DNA from 3 places in the Micromonospora sp. NPDC049204 genome. Region 2 is predicted to be linked to each of the others. Evidence: riboswitches for the same ligand, from Rfam matches in the RefSeq annotation. Region 2 holds a riboswitch; each other region holds the start of a gene.
What was found. A riboswitch is a leader RNA that binds a small molecule or an ion and turns the genes downstream of it on or off. The one in region 2 is predicted to bind cobalamin.
Positions count from the first base shown of each region.

Region 1: another riboswitch for cobalamin. It lies ahead of AB0A90_RS33875 (acyl-CoA thioesterase); the one in region 2 lies ahead of bluB (5,6-dimethylbenzimidazole synthase).
Region 3: another riboswitch for cobalamin. It lies ahead of cobN (cobaltochelatase subunit CobN); the one in region 2 lies ahead of bluB (5,6-dimethylbenzimidazole synthase).

Region 1 is NZ_JBEZDC010000030.1:30,482-34,537, reverse strand. It holds gene AB0A90_RS33880 (zinc-dependent alcohol dehydrogenase family protein) at 21-1,013, opposite strand; gene AB0A90_RS33875 (acyl-CoA thioesterase) at 1,109-1,621, opposite strand; cobalamin riboswitch at 1,752-1,966, opposite strand; gene AB0A90_RS33870 (copper resistance protein CopC) at 2,097-4,056, shown strand, end outside.
Region 2 is NZ_JBEZDC010000007.1:156,093-160,148, forward strand. It holds gene AB0A90_RS15915 (vitamin B12-dependent ribonucleotide reductase) at 1-1,261, shown strand, start outside; gene bluB (5,6-dimethylbenzimidazole synthase) at 1,317-1,943, opposite strand; cobalamin riboswitch at 1,972-2,172, opposite strand; gene AB0A90_RS15925 (alpha/beta hydrolase) at 2,268-2,969, opposite strand; gene AB0A90_RS15930 (bifunctional 5,10-methylenetetrahydrofolate dehydrogenase/5,10-methenyltetrahydrofolate cyclohydrolase) at 3,290-4,056, opposite strand, start outside.
Region 3 is NZ_JBEZDC010000028.1:42,532-46,587, forward strand. It holds gene cobN (cobaltochelatase subunit CobN) at 1-1,756, opposite strand, end outside; cobalamin riboswitch at 2,087-2,216, opposite strand; gene AB0A90_RS33430 (DUF5919 domain-containing protein) at 2,497-2,757, shown strand; gene AB0A90_RS33435 (inositol monophosphatase family protein) at 2,754-3,593, shown strand; gene AB0A90_RS33440 (hypothetical protein) at 3,810-4,056, opposite strand, start outside.

The DNA of each region.
Region 1 (4,056 bases), on a different contig from region 2:
GGAGGGACGGTCCCCGCATCTCAACCGGCGACGTCCACGACAACCTTGCCGTTCGCGGTGCCGCTGGCGACCAGGCGGTGGGCGTCCGTGACCGTGTCGAGCGTGAACGTGCGTGGATCCAGTCGCGGGCGCAACATGCCGGCGTCGGCCAGCGCCGCGACCTCGCGCAGAATGTCGCCCTGGTGTTCGCGGCCCTGCCCGGTCAGCAGCGGCAGCAGAGTGAACACCCCGGAATAGGTCGCTCCCCGGAACGACAGCGGGGCGAGCGAGTGCGACCCCCAGCCCAACGCGCTGACCACGTGGCCGTGATAGGTGCGCACCGCCGCGAACGACGCGTCGAGGGTCGCGCCGCCCACGTTGTCGGCGATGATGTCGAACCCGGCACCGTCGGTGTACCTCTGCACGTACTCCTCGACGCTTGTCGAGGTGTAGTCGATCGCTACCGCGCCCAGGCTCTCGATCAGAGACATGCTCGCCGGCCCGCCCGTGGCGTACGCCGCGGCGCCGCGCGCCTGGGCGAGTTGGACGCTCACGTAACCGACGCCACCGGCGCCGCCGTGCACCAGCACCTTCTGGCCGGCCCGGACCCCGGCCCGGTCGACAAGCCCCTCCCAGGAGGTGATCGCCGCCAGGGGTAACGCGGCGGCCTCCCGCATGGAGAGGGTGTTCGGCTTGCGGGCCAGGAGTCGGGTGTCCACGGCGGCGTACTCGGCAAGCGAACCCTGGAGGTCGCCCACGCCCCCGCACAGCCCGTACACCTCGTCTCCCGGCGCGAGGTCGGTCACCTCCGCACCGACCGCCGCGACGACGCCGGCGAGGTCCAGGCCGAGCACCGCGGGGAGCTGGATGCGTGCGTGCGCGGCCTTTCCCGCCTGGATCTTCGTGTCGAGCGGGTTGACCCCGCTGGCGACGATCCGCACCAGCGCCTGCCCGCGCTCGGGGCTGGGTTGGTCGATCTCCTCGATCGTCAGCGGAACGTCGAACTCCCGCAGCACCGCAGCGCGCATCGCCATCCACACTCTCCGTGATCGGGGCCTCTCGTGGACGCTATCCGACCGGATCGGCGGTGGGGCGGGTTCTCGGACCGGCCACCGTCACAACGGGCGCGTCAGGCGTCGTCGGCGCCGTCGAGCAACGCGCGTCGCAGCGCCAGCCGGTGCTCCCGGCGGATCTCCGCCTCCCGGTACCGTCGCCGGTCCCCGTCGGTCTCCGGCAGCAGCGGCGGCACCGTACGAGGCTGACCGTCGTCGTCGATGGCGACCATGACCAGGTGGGCGGTGGCCACGTCGGTGGGCGGCACCGCCCGGTCCCACCGGTCGGCGGTCACCTTGACGGCGACCTCCATCGAGCTGCGGCCGGCCCAGGTGATCCGGGCATCGACGTGTACGACGTCACCGACCCGCACCGCGCGGAGGAACGCCGTCTCGTCGATGGCAGCGGTCACCGCCGGCCCGTCGGAGTGCCGGGCGGCGACCACACCGGCGACGGAGTCGATGAGGTTGAGGATCCGGCCGCCGCGCACCGTACCCATCAGGTTGGTGTGGTGCTGGTCCATGATCTGCGACAGGGTCAGGTGCGACGCCGACGGCGCTCGGCCGGCGATCGTGGTGGTGTCGTGCACAGCGGTAGTCCGTCCCTCGGGAAACCACACCGCCGGGTCGCGGACACGCGCTGACGAGGACCTGGCCGTGCGCCACACGCACGGCCCGTCACCCGCTCAGCCCACCCGCGAGGCCGACGGCAGCGCACACGGTTGTGTACGCGGCGCCGGCAGGTCTTCGGACTCGCGGGCCTGACCGGTCGCGCCGGTCCCCTACTGGCCGTCGCTTCCCAGGCCGTTGGCCCAGTGCTGATGACGGCGGTCGTTCCCACTCACCGCTGCGGGGCAGCCCCGGATTTCCACCGGGTTCCCTCTTGCGACGCCCAGCCGGTCACGACGGGGCGAACCAGCGCCGTCGGCAGCATAGCTGGCCAGGGAATGTGTCCACCCGGGGCGTCCCGCTGCGACGGCCCGCGACCTCGTCGTCAACTTTTGTCGTCGGAGGAAGAAGATCGCCACCTCTTGAAAAAAGTCTCGCGAGGGTGAGGATATCCAGATGCGTCGTCTCCCCCAGACTTGCGGGCGGGTGGTCTCGGGCCTCCTCGCGTTCCTCCTCGCCTCGGCGGTCGCCCTGCTCGCGTCCGCCCAACCCGCCGCGGCTCACGGGACCCTCGCCGAGTCCACACCGGCGGGCGGCTCCACCGTGCGCGAGCCGTTCACGGCGGTGCGGCTCTACTTCACCGAGAAGGCCGCCGCCAACGCGTTCTTCACGGTCACCGCCCCGGACGGCACCCGGGTCGACGACGGCTGGTCGCAGGGGGAGCCGAAGCCGCTGGAGAAGCCGGTACGGGAGTACTTCCTGGTCAACGGGCAGTTCGAGCCACGGGAGTACACGACGGGGTTCCCCGCGGTGGTGACCGTCGCCCACCTGCCCGCCAAGGGCCAGTATTCGGTGAGCTACCTGTCGGTCGCCTCGGACGGCGACACCGTGCGGGGCACCCTGACCTTCCGCTACGACGGGCGGGTGGCCGCGGCGCCGAAGGGGTGGAGCCCGCCGTCGACCCAACCGGACCCGGCGCTGGTGGCCGCCACCGAGCAGCACAACACGTCCGGGCAGGCCTCGGCGGTGCCGACCACCGCGGACGATCCGTCCAACCCGCCGGCTGCGGCGGCTCCGTCGACCGGGTCCACCGAGGAGAGCGGCTTCGGAACGGTGGCCTTGGCCGGCTGGGCGGTGGTGGTCGCGGCGGCCGGGGCGGTGGCCGCGTACATCTTCTGGCGTCGCCGATCGGCTTCCACCCGCAGACCCACCGGCCGGGGCCGCACCTCGCCGGCGACCTCCGGTCGACGCGGCGGTGGTGCCCGTCCCACGAACAAGGCCGGCACTGGCCCGGCCACCGGCGGCAAGACCATCGGCGGTGGCAAGGCCGACGGTCGCAGGCCCGTCGTCGCGCCGGCTCCGGGCGACAAGCGGCGGCCCACCACCGTGCCGGCGGCACGCAAGGGCAACGCGGTCGTCACGGCCCGCACGGGCGTCGCGGTCGATCCGACGCCGACCGATCAAACCGTCGCCGGTACGGACGGCGAGCCCACGGTCGAGCCCGGAGCACGGCCCGACACGGATCTCGCCGCCGCAGCGCCCGGATCCCGGCTGAGCAACACCCACCTTGCCCTGCTCGTCGGCGGGCTGGTGATCGCTCTGCTGGCCGGGTTCGGTCTGGCCCGCATCGGGACCGGCGACGGGAACCCGGCGGACCGCAGCGCCCGGCAGCCCGCGGGCGGTCCGCCCGCCCCGGGCCAGGAGGGCGCCGCGAACGACGGGCACCAACACCCGGCGGGCACCGGGCCGCACACGCATCGCGGTGACGGCGCGACGGGCGAGACGCTGGCGACCGGGACGACGGTCAGCGCCGGCGGCTACACCCTGCAACCACTGGAGCGGTCCCAACCGCCCGGGGTACGCGCGGACTACCGGTTCCGCATCGTCGGGACCGACCGGCAACCGGCGACCCGCTTCGCGGTCGTCCACGACAAGCCGTTGCACCTGATCGTGGTCGGCCGCGACCTGTCCGGCTATCAGCACCTGCACCCGACGATGGCGGCCGACGGCACCTGGAGCGTCCCCCTGACACTGGCCCGGCCCGGCGGCTACCGCGTCTACGCCGACTTCTCCGTCACCGCGACCAACGACACGCAGATTCCGCTCGTGTTGGGCGTCGACCACACCGTGCCCGGCGCGCACACCCCGACCGCGTTGCCGCCAGTGCAGGCCCAGGCGAAGGCCGGGCCGTACGCGGTGTCGATGACCGGAACCCCGACGGTGGGGGTGACGGCGCCGATGCACTTCAAGGTCAGCGCCGACCCGACCGTGCCCGTGCAGTTGGAGCCGTACCTGGGCGCGTACGGGCACCTGGTCGTCGTCCGCGAGGGCGACCTCGGGTACGTGCACGTCCACCCCGAGCCGGAGCTGGTCGACGGGTCGGTCAAGTTCTGGCTGACCGCCCCGAGTTCGGGCC
Region 2 (4,056 bases):
GGCCAGCGTCCTCGCCCCGACGGGCACGATCGGCTTCATGATGGACTGCGACACGACCGGCGTGGAGCCGGACCTGGCGCTTGTCAAGTTCAAGAAGCTGGTCGGCGGCGGCTCGATGCAGATCGTCAACCAGACGGTGCCGCGCGCCCTGCGCAGCCTCGGTTACCCCGAGGAGCAGGTCGAGGCGATCGTCGAGCACATCGCCGACCACGGCCACGTGGTGGACGCCCCGGGCCTCAAGCCGGAGCACTACCCGGTCTTCGACTGCGCCATGGGCGAGCGGACGATCGCCCCGATGGGTCACGTGCGGATGATGGCGGCCATCCAGCCGTTCGTCTCCGGCGCCATCTCCAAGACGGTCAACATGCCGGAGGCGGCCACCGTCGAGGACGTCGAGAAGATCTACTTCGAGGGCTGGAAGCTCGGCCTCAAGGCGCTGGCGATCTACCGGGACAACTGCAAGGTCGGTCAGCCGCTCTCGGTGGCCAAGTCCAACAAGGCCACCGAGCCGGCCGCGGTCGAGGCCGCGCCGGCCGCCGTGGAGAAGGTCATCGAGTACCGGCCGGTGCGTAAGCGCCTGCCGAAGAAGCGCCCGTCCGAGACGGTCAGCTTCTCCGTCGGTGGCGCCGAGGGCTACCTCACCGCGTCGTCCTACCCGGACGACGGCCTCGGCGAGGTCTTCCTGAAGATGTCCAAGCAGGGCTCGACCCTGGCCGGCGTGATGGACGCCTTCTCGGTGGCCATCAGCATCGGCCTGCAGTACGGCGTGCCGCTGGAGACGTTCGTCAGCAAGTTCACCAACATGCGCTTCGAGCCGGCCGGCATGACCGACGACCCGGACGTGCGGATGGCCGCCTCGGTGATGGACTACATCTTCCGTCGCCTGGCGCTGGACTTCCTGCCCTACGAGCGCCGCGCCGAGCTGGGCATCTTCACCGCCTCGGAGCGGGCCGCCCAGTTGCGGGCCGAGGCCGACGCGGAGGCCGCCGCCGTCACCGGCGCGGAGCTCACCGCGATGGCGTCCTCGGCTCCGGTGGAGGCCCCGGCCAAGTCGGAGGCCGTCGCCCAGCCGGCCCAGGAGATGGCCGACGTGGCCGCCGCCAAGCCGGCTCCGAGCGTGGGTTCCAGCACCGAACTGCTGGAGGCCGTGATCGGCAAGGCCGCCGACGCGCCGCTCTGCTTCACCTGCGGTACGAAGATGCGCCCCGCCGGTAGCTGCTACGTCTGCGAGGGCTGCGGCTCCACCAGCGGCTGCAGCTGACACGTCAGCGACGAGCCCCGGGCGTTCGCGCGCCCGGGGCTCGTTTGTGTGCGGGTCACTCGGACCAACGATCCTGGTGGATCACCGACGACAGCGGACGTCGCTGACGCCAGCCGTGCCGCTCCAGGTCCGGCGTCTCCTCCAGATGGGTGACCGGGCCGAGGCAGAGCCACGCCACCGGGCGGACGGTGGCCGGGATGCCGAGCAGGTCGCGCAGGAACGACTCCCGGTAGAACGAGACCCAGCCGACCCCGAGCTGCTCGGCGGTTGCGGCCAGCCACAGGTTCTGGATCGCCAGACAGACCGAGTAGAGGCCGGCGTCGGCGATCGCGTGACGGCCGAGCACGGCCGGCCCACCCCGCTCCGGGTCGTACGTGACCACGACCGACAACGTCGACTCTCGTACGCCATCGATCTTTATCCGGGCGAAGCGTTCCGCCGCCGCACCGTCGAGAGTGGCCGCGAAGGTGTCCCGCTCCCGCTCCACGTGCCGGTGGAACTGCTGCCGCAGCTCAGGATCGCGGACCAGGATGAAGTCCCAGGGCTGGGAGAGGCCGACGCTCGGCGCGGCGTGCGCCGCCGTGAGGATCCGATCCAACGTATCCGCGGGGATCGGCGCCCCGGTGAACTGGGCACGTACGTCCCGACGGCGGTGGATGGTCTCGTAGAGTCCGTTGTTCAAGGCAGGCTCCCGCTGCGCTCGCGCCCCTGACGGGGCGATGACGCGAGGCCGGTCTTCGGACTCCCGGATCTCCGCTGGTCACCCGCCTTCCCAGCCCCTCAGGGCCAGTGGCTGCGTCTGGTACGCGTGGGTGGCAGCTCCCCGGTCACCGCGGCGGGCCCGTGCCGGACTCACACCGGCTTCCCGATTCTCCCCACTCGCGCGGGGCACCTCGCAACGTTTGTGCCACCGCGCAGCATAGCGGCCGCCCCTGCCTGCGGGGTGGCGGTCCGTCGCCCGGTCGCATGTCCGGCCGGGCGACGGCCGCTACCCGCGCCGTCTGCGTCAGGCGGAAAGTTCCGCCCGGATCAGCGCGGCCAGCTCGGCGGGCTGAGAAAGGAACGGCGAGTGCGAGGAGTTCATGCGCAACACCCGCTCGGCCCGCTTGGCCATGAGCTCCTGCGCGAAGGGCGGAAGAGCGTTGTCGGCCGCACAAATGAGGTAGGTGCTGGGAATGGTGCGCCACGCGGCCTCGGTCAGCGGCTGCTGCGTCGAGGCCCAGGACTGGAGCCCGAGTCGTGCAACGGCCTGTTCCGCGATTTCCGGATCGACGTCGCTGTAGAAGACCTCTCGGGGCTGCGACGGTTCGATGTGACCCCTGCCCTTCAGGTCCGTCCGCTCGTGAACCTCCCACCACGGCGGAGCAACGCCGCCGGCGGTGGAGAAGAGCGAATCGCCGACATCCGGCTGGAAAGCGGCGAGATAAACGATTCGGCGTACGTTGTCCGCGGCAGCGAGCGCCTCCGTGACTGGTGCGCCACCGTAGGAGTGGGCGACGACCACGACCGGTCCGTCGATGGCGGCGACGGCGGCTTTGACCACGGCAGCGTCGTCGTAGAGGTCACCGAGGGCAGCGGGGTCGTTGCCGCTACTGGGTAGCGCGACGGTGTGGATGTCGATATCCGGAAACTGCTCGATGAGCGACTGCCAGACCCAGGGCCCGTGCCAGGCACCGTGCACGAGAAGAAGCGACGGAATGCTGTTCAAGATGATGTTCCTGCCCGCATGTATTCAAATGATCGGATCTGGAGTTCGTCGTCGACCACGCCGTCGTGCATCACCGGAGCGCCCCATCTCGACCGAGGACAGCGGAAATATATGCCGCTACTTTTGGGTAGCAAGGCGCGGATGACTATGAGCCGAGCCACAAGCCCGATCGGCGGCGGTGTGCTCGTGATCAACAACACGTTGCCTGGCTCGGGCCGAATCCAAGCTCATTCCCGTATTGCTTGCTGAGCGCCGCTGGATAGCAAACTCGCGCCCGTGGCGGTGCGGTTGTCCGCAATTCCCCCGACGCACCTGCCGGGCTACTCGCTCGCGCGCTCGGCCGCGCGTACCGCGTTGCGGAACAGCATCGCGACGGTGGTCGGACCGACGCCGCCCACCCGGGGCGTGATGGCGCCGGCGACCTCGGCGCACGCTTCGTCCACGTCCGGTAGGAGGCGCCGTCCTTCGTAGCGGACGCCGGCGCCGATGACGACGGCGCCGGGCTTGACGTGCTCGGGCCGAACGATCCGGGGTACGCCCGCGGCGGCGACGAGGATGTCGGCGCGGCGGGTGTAGCGGTCCCAGTCGGGCACGCCGGTGTGGACGACGGTGACGGCGGCGTTGGCGGTCGGACGCTTCTGGGCGAGCAGCATCGCCAGGGGGCGGCCAAGGGTGGCGCCGCGACCGAGGATGACGACCTCACGACCGGCGACGGGGATCTCGTGGTACGCCAGGAGGGCTTCGATGCCGGCGGGGGTGCACGGCAGCGGGCCGGGCAGGCCGACGGCGAGACGCCCCATGTTCAGCGGGTGCATGCCGTCGACGTCCTTGTCCGGGTCGATCGTCAGCAGCGCCGCGTCGTAGTCCAGATGCCCCGGCACGGGGTACTGCACGAGCAGTCCGTGCACGGCGGGATCGCTGTTGAAGCGGGCAATGGCCTGGTGCAGTTCGGCCTGGGTGGCGGTGGCGGGCAGATGCACGTGCGGGGAGGCGAACCCGAGCGCGGCGGCCTGGCGCTGCTTGATGGCGATGTAGCCGGCGCTGGCGTCGTCGTCGCCGACGAGGATGGTGGCGAGGCTCGGTGTGA
Region 3 (4,056 bases), on a different contig from region 2:
GTTTGGCCAGGTCGCCGTAGGTTTCGGCGCGGGCCATCGGCGGCACCAGGTGGTCGATGACCACGGCGTGCGCGCGACGTTTGGCCTGGGTGCCCTCGCCGGGGTCGTTGACGATGAACGGGTAGACCAGCGGCAGGTCACCGAGGACCGCGTCGGGGGCGCAGTCGGCGGCCAGGCCGAGGCCCTTGCCGGGCAGCCACTCCAGGGTGCCGTGTTTGCCCAGGTGCACCACGGCGTCCGCGCCGAAGCCGCCGTCGGCGACCGGGGCGGCCAGCCAGCGGTACGCGGCCAGGTAGTGGTGACTCGGCGGCAGGTCCGGGTCGTGGTAGATGGCGATCGGGTTCTCCCCGAAGCCGCGCGGCGGTTGGATCAGCAGCACCACGTTGCCGAAGCGCAGCCCGGCGAGCACGATGTCCCCGCCCTCGGTGTAGAGCTGGCCGGGCGGCTCACCCCAGTGTTCCCGCATCCGTTCCCGCAGCTCGGACGGCACCTGGTCGAACCACCGCCGGTAGGTCTGCCCCGGTATCCGCGCCTCGGCGGCGGCCAGCTGCTCCGGGGTCAGCCACTCCACGTCGTGACCACCGGCGGCGATCAGCGCGTGGATCAGAGCGTCGCCGTCGTCGGGCACCGGCGCGTCGCCCAGGTGGTAGCCGGCCTCGGCGAACGCGGCCAGCAGTCGGACCGCCGAGACCGGGGTGTCCAGCCCGACGGCGTTGCCGACCCGGGAGTGCTTGGTGGGGTACGAGCTGAGCACCACGGCGACTCGCTTGTCGGCGTTGGGGACGTACCGCAGCCGGGCGTGGCGCACGGCGATCCCGGCGACCCGGGCGGCCCGGTCGGCGTCGGCCGCGTAGACCGAGAGGCCGTCGGCGTCGATCTGCTTGAACGAGAACGGCACGCTGACGATCCGGCCGTCGAACTCGGGGATGGCCACCTGCATCGCCGCGTCCAACGGGGACAGCCCCGCGTCGCTGCCGGCCCACTGCTCGCGGGTGCTGGTCAGGCAGAGCGCCTGGATGATCGGCACGTCCAGGGCGGCCAGGGCGCCGACGTCCCAGGCGTCCTCGTCGCCGCCCCCGGAGGCGTCCGCGGCGACCGCGCCACCGGCGGCCAGCACGGTGACCAGCAGCGCGTCGCAGCGGGCGAACAGCCCGAGCGGTCCCGCGCCGGTGGTCAGCCCTCGCAGCGAGCCGCAGAAGATCGGCAACGGGTTGCCGCCGGCGTTGTGGACCGCGTCCGCGAGGACGTCGACGAATTCGGTGTTGCCGGCGAGGGCGTGCGCCCGGTAGAAGACGATCCCCACGGTGGGCCGCAGCGGGTCGGTCGGGTGTTCGCCGTGCACGCCGTACGCGGGGGTGGGCGCGGGCGGGGCGAACCCCTCGCCGGTGAGCAGCACCGTGTCGGAGAGGAACCGGGCGAGCTGCCCCAGGTTGTCCGGCCCACCCTCGACGAGGTACGCCAACGCCTGGGTGACGACCCCGGACGGCACTGTGGAGATGGCCATCAGCTCCGCGTCGGGCAGCGCCTCGCCGCCGAGCACGACCGTCGGCACACCGGTGGCGAGCACCGCGGCGAGGCCGTCCGGCCACGCCTGCCGACCGCCGAGCAGGCGTACGACGACGAGGTCGACCCCGTCGAGCAGGGCGGGCACCTCGTCGGCGGCGACCCGCGCGGGGTTGGCGAGCCGGTAGTCGGCGCCGCTGGCGCGGGCGGCCAGCAGGTCGGTGTCGGCGGTGGAGAGCAGCAGGATGCGCACGGCGGGCTCCGGAGAGTGACGCCCTGGCCGCTACGGAGGCGACCTGGACGAAGCGGGTGGGTGCGGCGTCAGCCGGTACGACGGCTCGGCCGGGCTCAGCGACGCGGACGTCGGGGCCGGTCAGCGCCGGACGCCCAGGTCAGCGGTACCGGAAGCCAGCGGTCTGGCGCACGCCGCGACGGCCGGGCCGGGACGTGCGGGGCCGGCCGGTTGTGGGCGCGGTGCAGTGCCCGCCAAACGGCTCATGACGATGATCGTCAATGGATGAGACGCTGTGCGTCATCGGGTCCTCCTCGGGTGTCCACGCCCTGGGGTACATCCCGACGGCCGAAGTATCCTGGCTTCCGGATCGACGCTCTCCCCCGGCCTTCCAACCGCAGACACACGGTCGTGACTCACGAGGGGGGATCGCTCCCCGGTGACAGTGGCGGGACCGCGTCGGAATCGCACCGACTTCCTTCACTGCCGTCAGGCCGCGAATGCTGCCACACCCCTCCGCCGCCGGTCAACGCCGGCCCTGGCACCGCCCGGCCGCGCTCATCACATTGACCTGGGAAAATATAGGTGCGCGGGGTTGCCTGACCACGAGACGGCGAGCTGATTGGCCGGTGGCGGAGTGATCCCGCAGAGGGAGCCGAGTGTCTGTGTGACTCCCTCTGGAGCTGATGTCGTAGACGATTCAGCACCCACGGGGTCAGCCCTGGGTTACTCGTGCTCGAAGCGGCGCGGCCGGCGAGTCAGTGACAGCCAGCCGAGAAAACGGGCGTGCACTCCCCGCAGGTGTCCGAGACCACCTGGCCATCGGCGTCTACGACGAGTCCATTCGCGCCAACGTGCTTCTGATCGATGACCGACTCTGCGTCGTCCAGCACTACCTACCGCGGATGCGGGGCGTCGACTGCCCGACGATGGTCATCGAACGCGACACGAGTCCCTCCGGCCTCTACCCGATATTCGACGAGATGTTCACCTCACTCTGGGAGCGCAGCCGCCAGCTATGACTGACCACGCCCGCCTCCTCCCCCTCGCACAGGAGGCCGTCGACCTGGCACACGACCTGATGCGGACGCTCCAGCCCGGCGCGCTGACCTTCAAGGGTGACCGTGACATGGCGTCCGAGGTGGACTACGCCATCGAGCGAGCGGTCCGCGAGCATCTGGCCGCCACGGCGCCGGACATCGGTTTCCTCGGCGAGGAGTATGGCGGCAGCGGCGACACCGGCGCACTGACCTGGGCACTCGACCCCGTCGACGGCACCGTCAACTTCGTCCACGGCTCACCCCTGTGCGCGATCTCCCTCGGCCTCCTGCACGGCACAGACGCCGTCCTCGGCGTCATCGACCTGCCGTTCCTCGGCACCCGCTACCACGCCGTTCAGGGGCACGGCGCCTATGCCGACAACCGACGCATCTGCGCCAGCCAGGTCACCGATCTCCGGGACGCCGTCGTCGCCATCGGCGACTACGCGGTCGGTGCCGACGCCAGCCGGAAGAACGCCGAGAGACTCGCCATCACCGAGCAGCTCACCCGGCACGTCCAACGGATCCGCATGCACGGTTCGGCCGCGATCGACCTCGCCTGGTTGGCGCAGGGCAGGATCGACGCGTTCATCATGCTCAACAACAAGCCCTGGGACACCGTCGCGGGCGTCGTGATCGCCCGAGAGGCCGGTGCGCTCGTCGTCGACGTCGACGGCACGCCCCACAGCGCACACGCTGTCGCCACGATCGGCGGCAACGATCTGCTCCTACCGCCCGTCCTCACGCTCGTTCAGCGATCACTCGCATGTGCGGAAGGCATGACTGGTCTTCCGCCTCACCCAGCGGATCCCCATTGATCACCTGCCGGTGATCACGCCACCGCTCACACGACGAGAGTGCACGGGCAACAACGGCTCCAACGTCGGGACACCACCTGGTCGCAGTCCCGCCTTGTCGATCATGGGGTTGTGGTGGGCGACAAAGCAGCCTTTCGTGGCCAAACTAGGCACCACACCTCCATGATCGACCCCGATATCGGGTCGCTCGGCAGCATGATTCGTGGACGTTTCGCCTCAGCGGGCGTGGCGTTCCGGGTGGGCGCGGCTCCAGGTCCGCATCCGTTCCGGGTAGCCGGTGCGGCCCGCCTCGTACAGCGGCACCGCGTGCTTGCGGGCGATGGACCCGGCCGCGCGGGGGGTGCCGGTACGGCGGCGGATCCACTCCCCGTCGTGGGCGATCGCCACCACCGTGGTGTCCGTCGCGGTGGTCTCCGGCTCCAGGTAGAACTCCACCCCGCGCCGGCTCGTGACGAACGCCTCC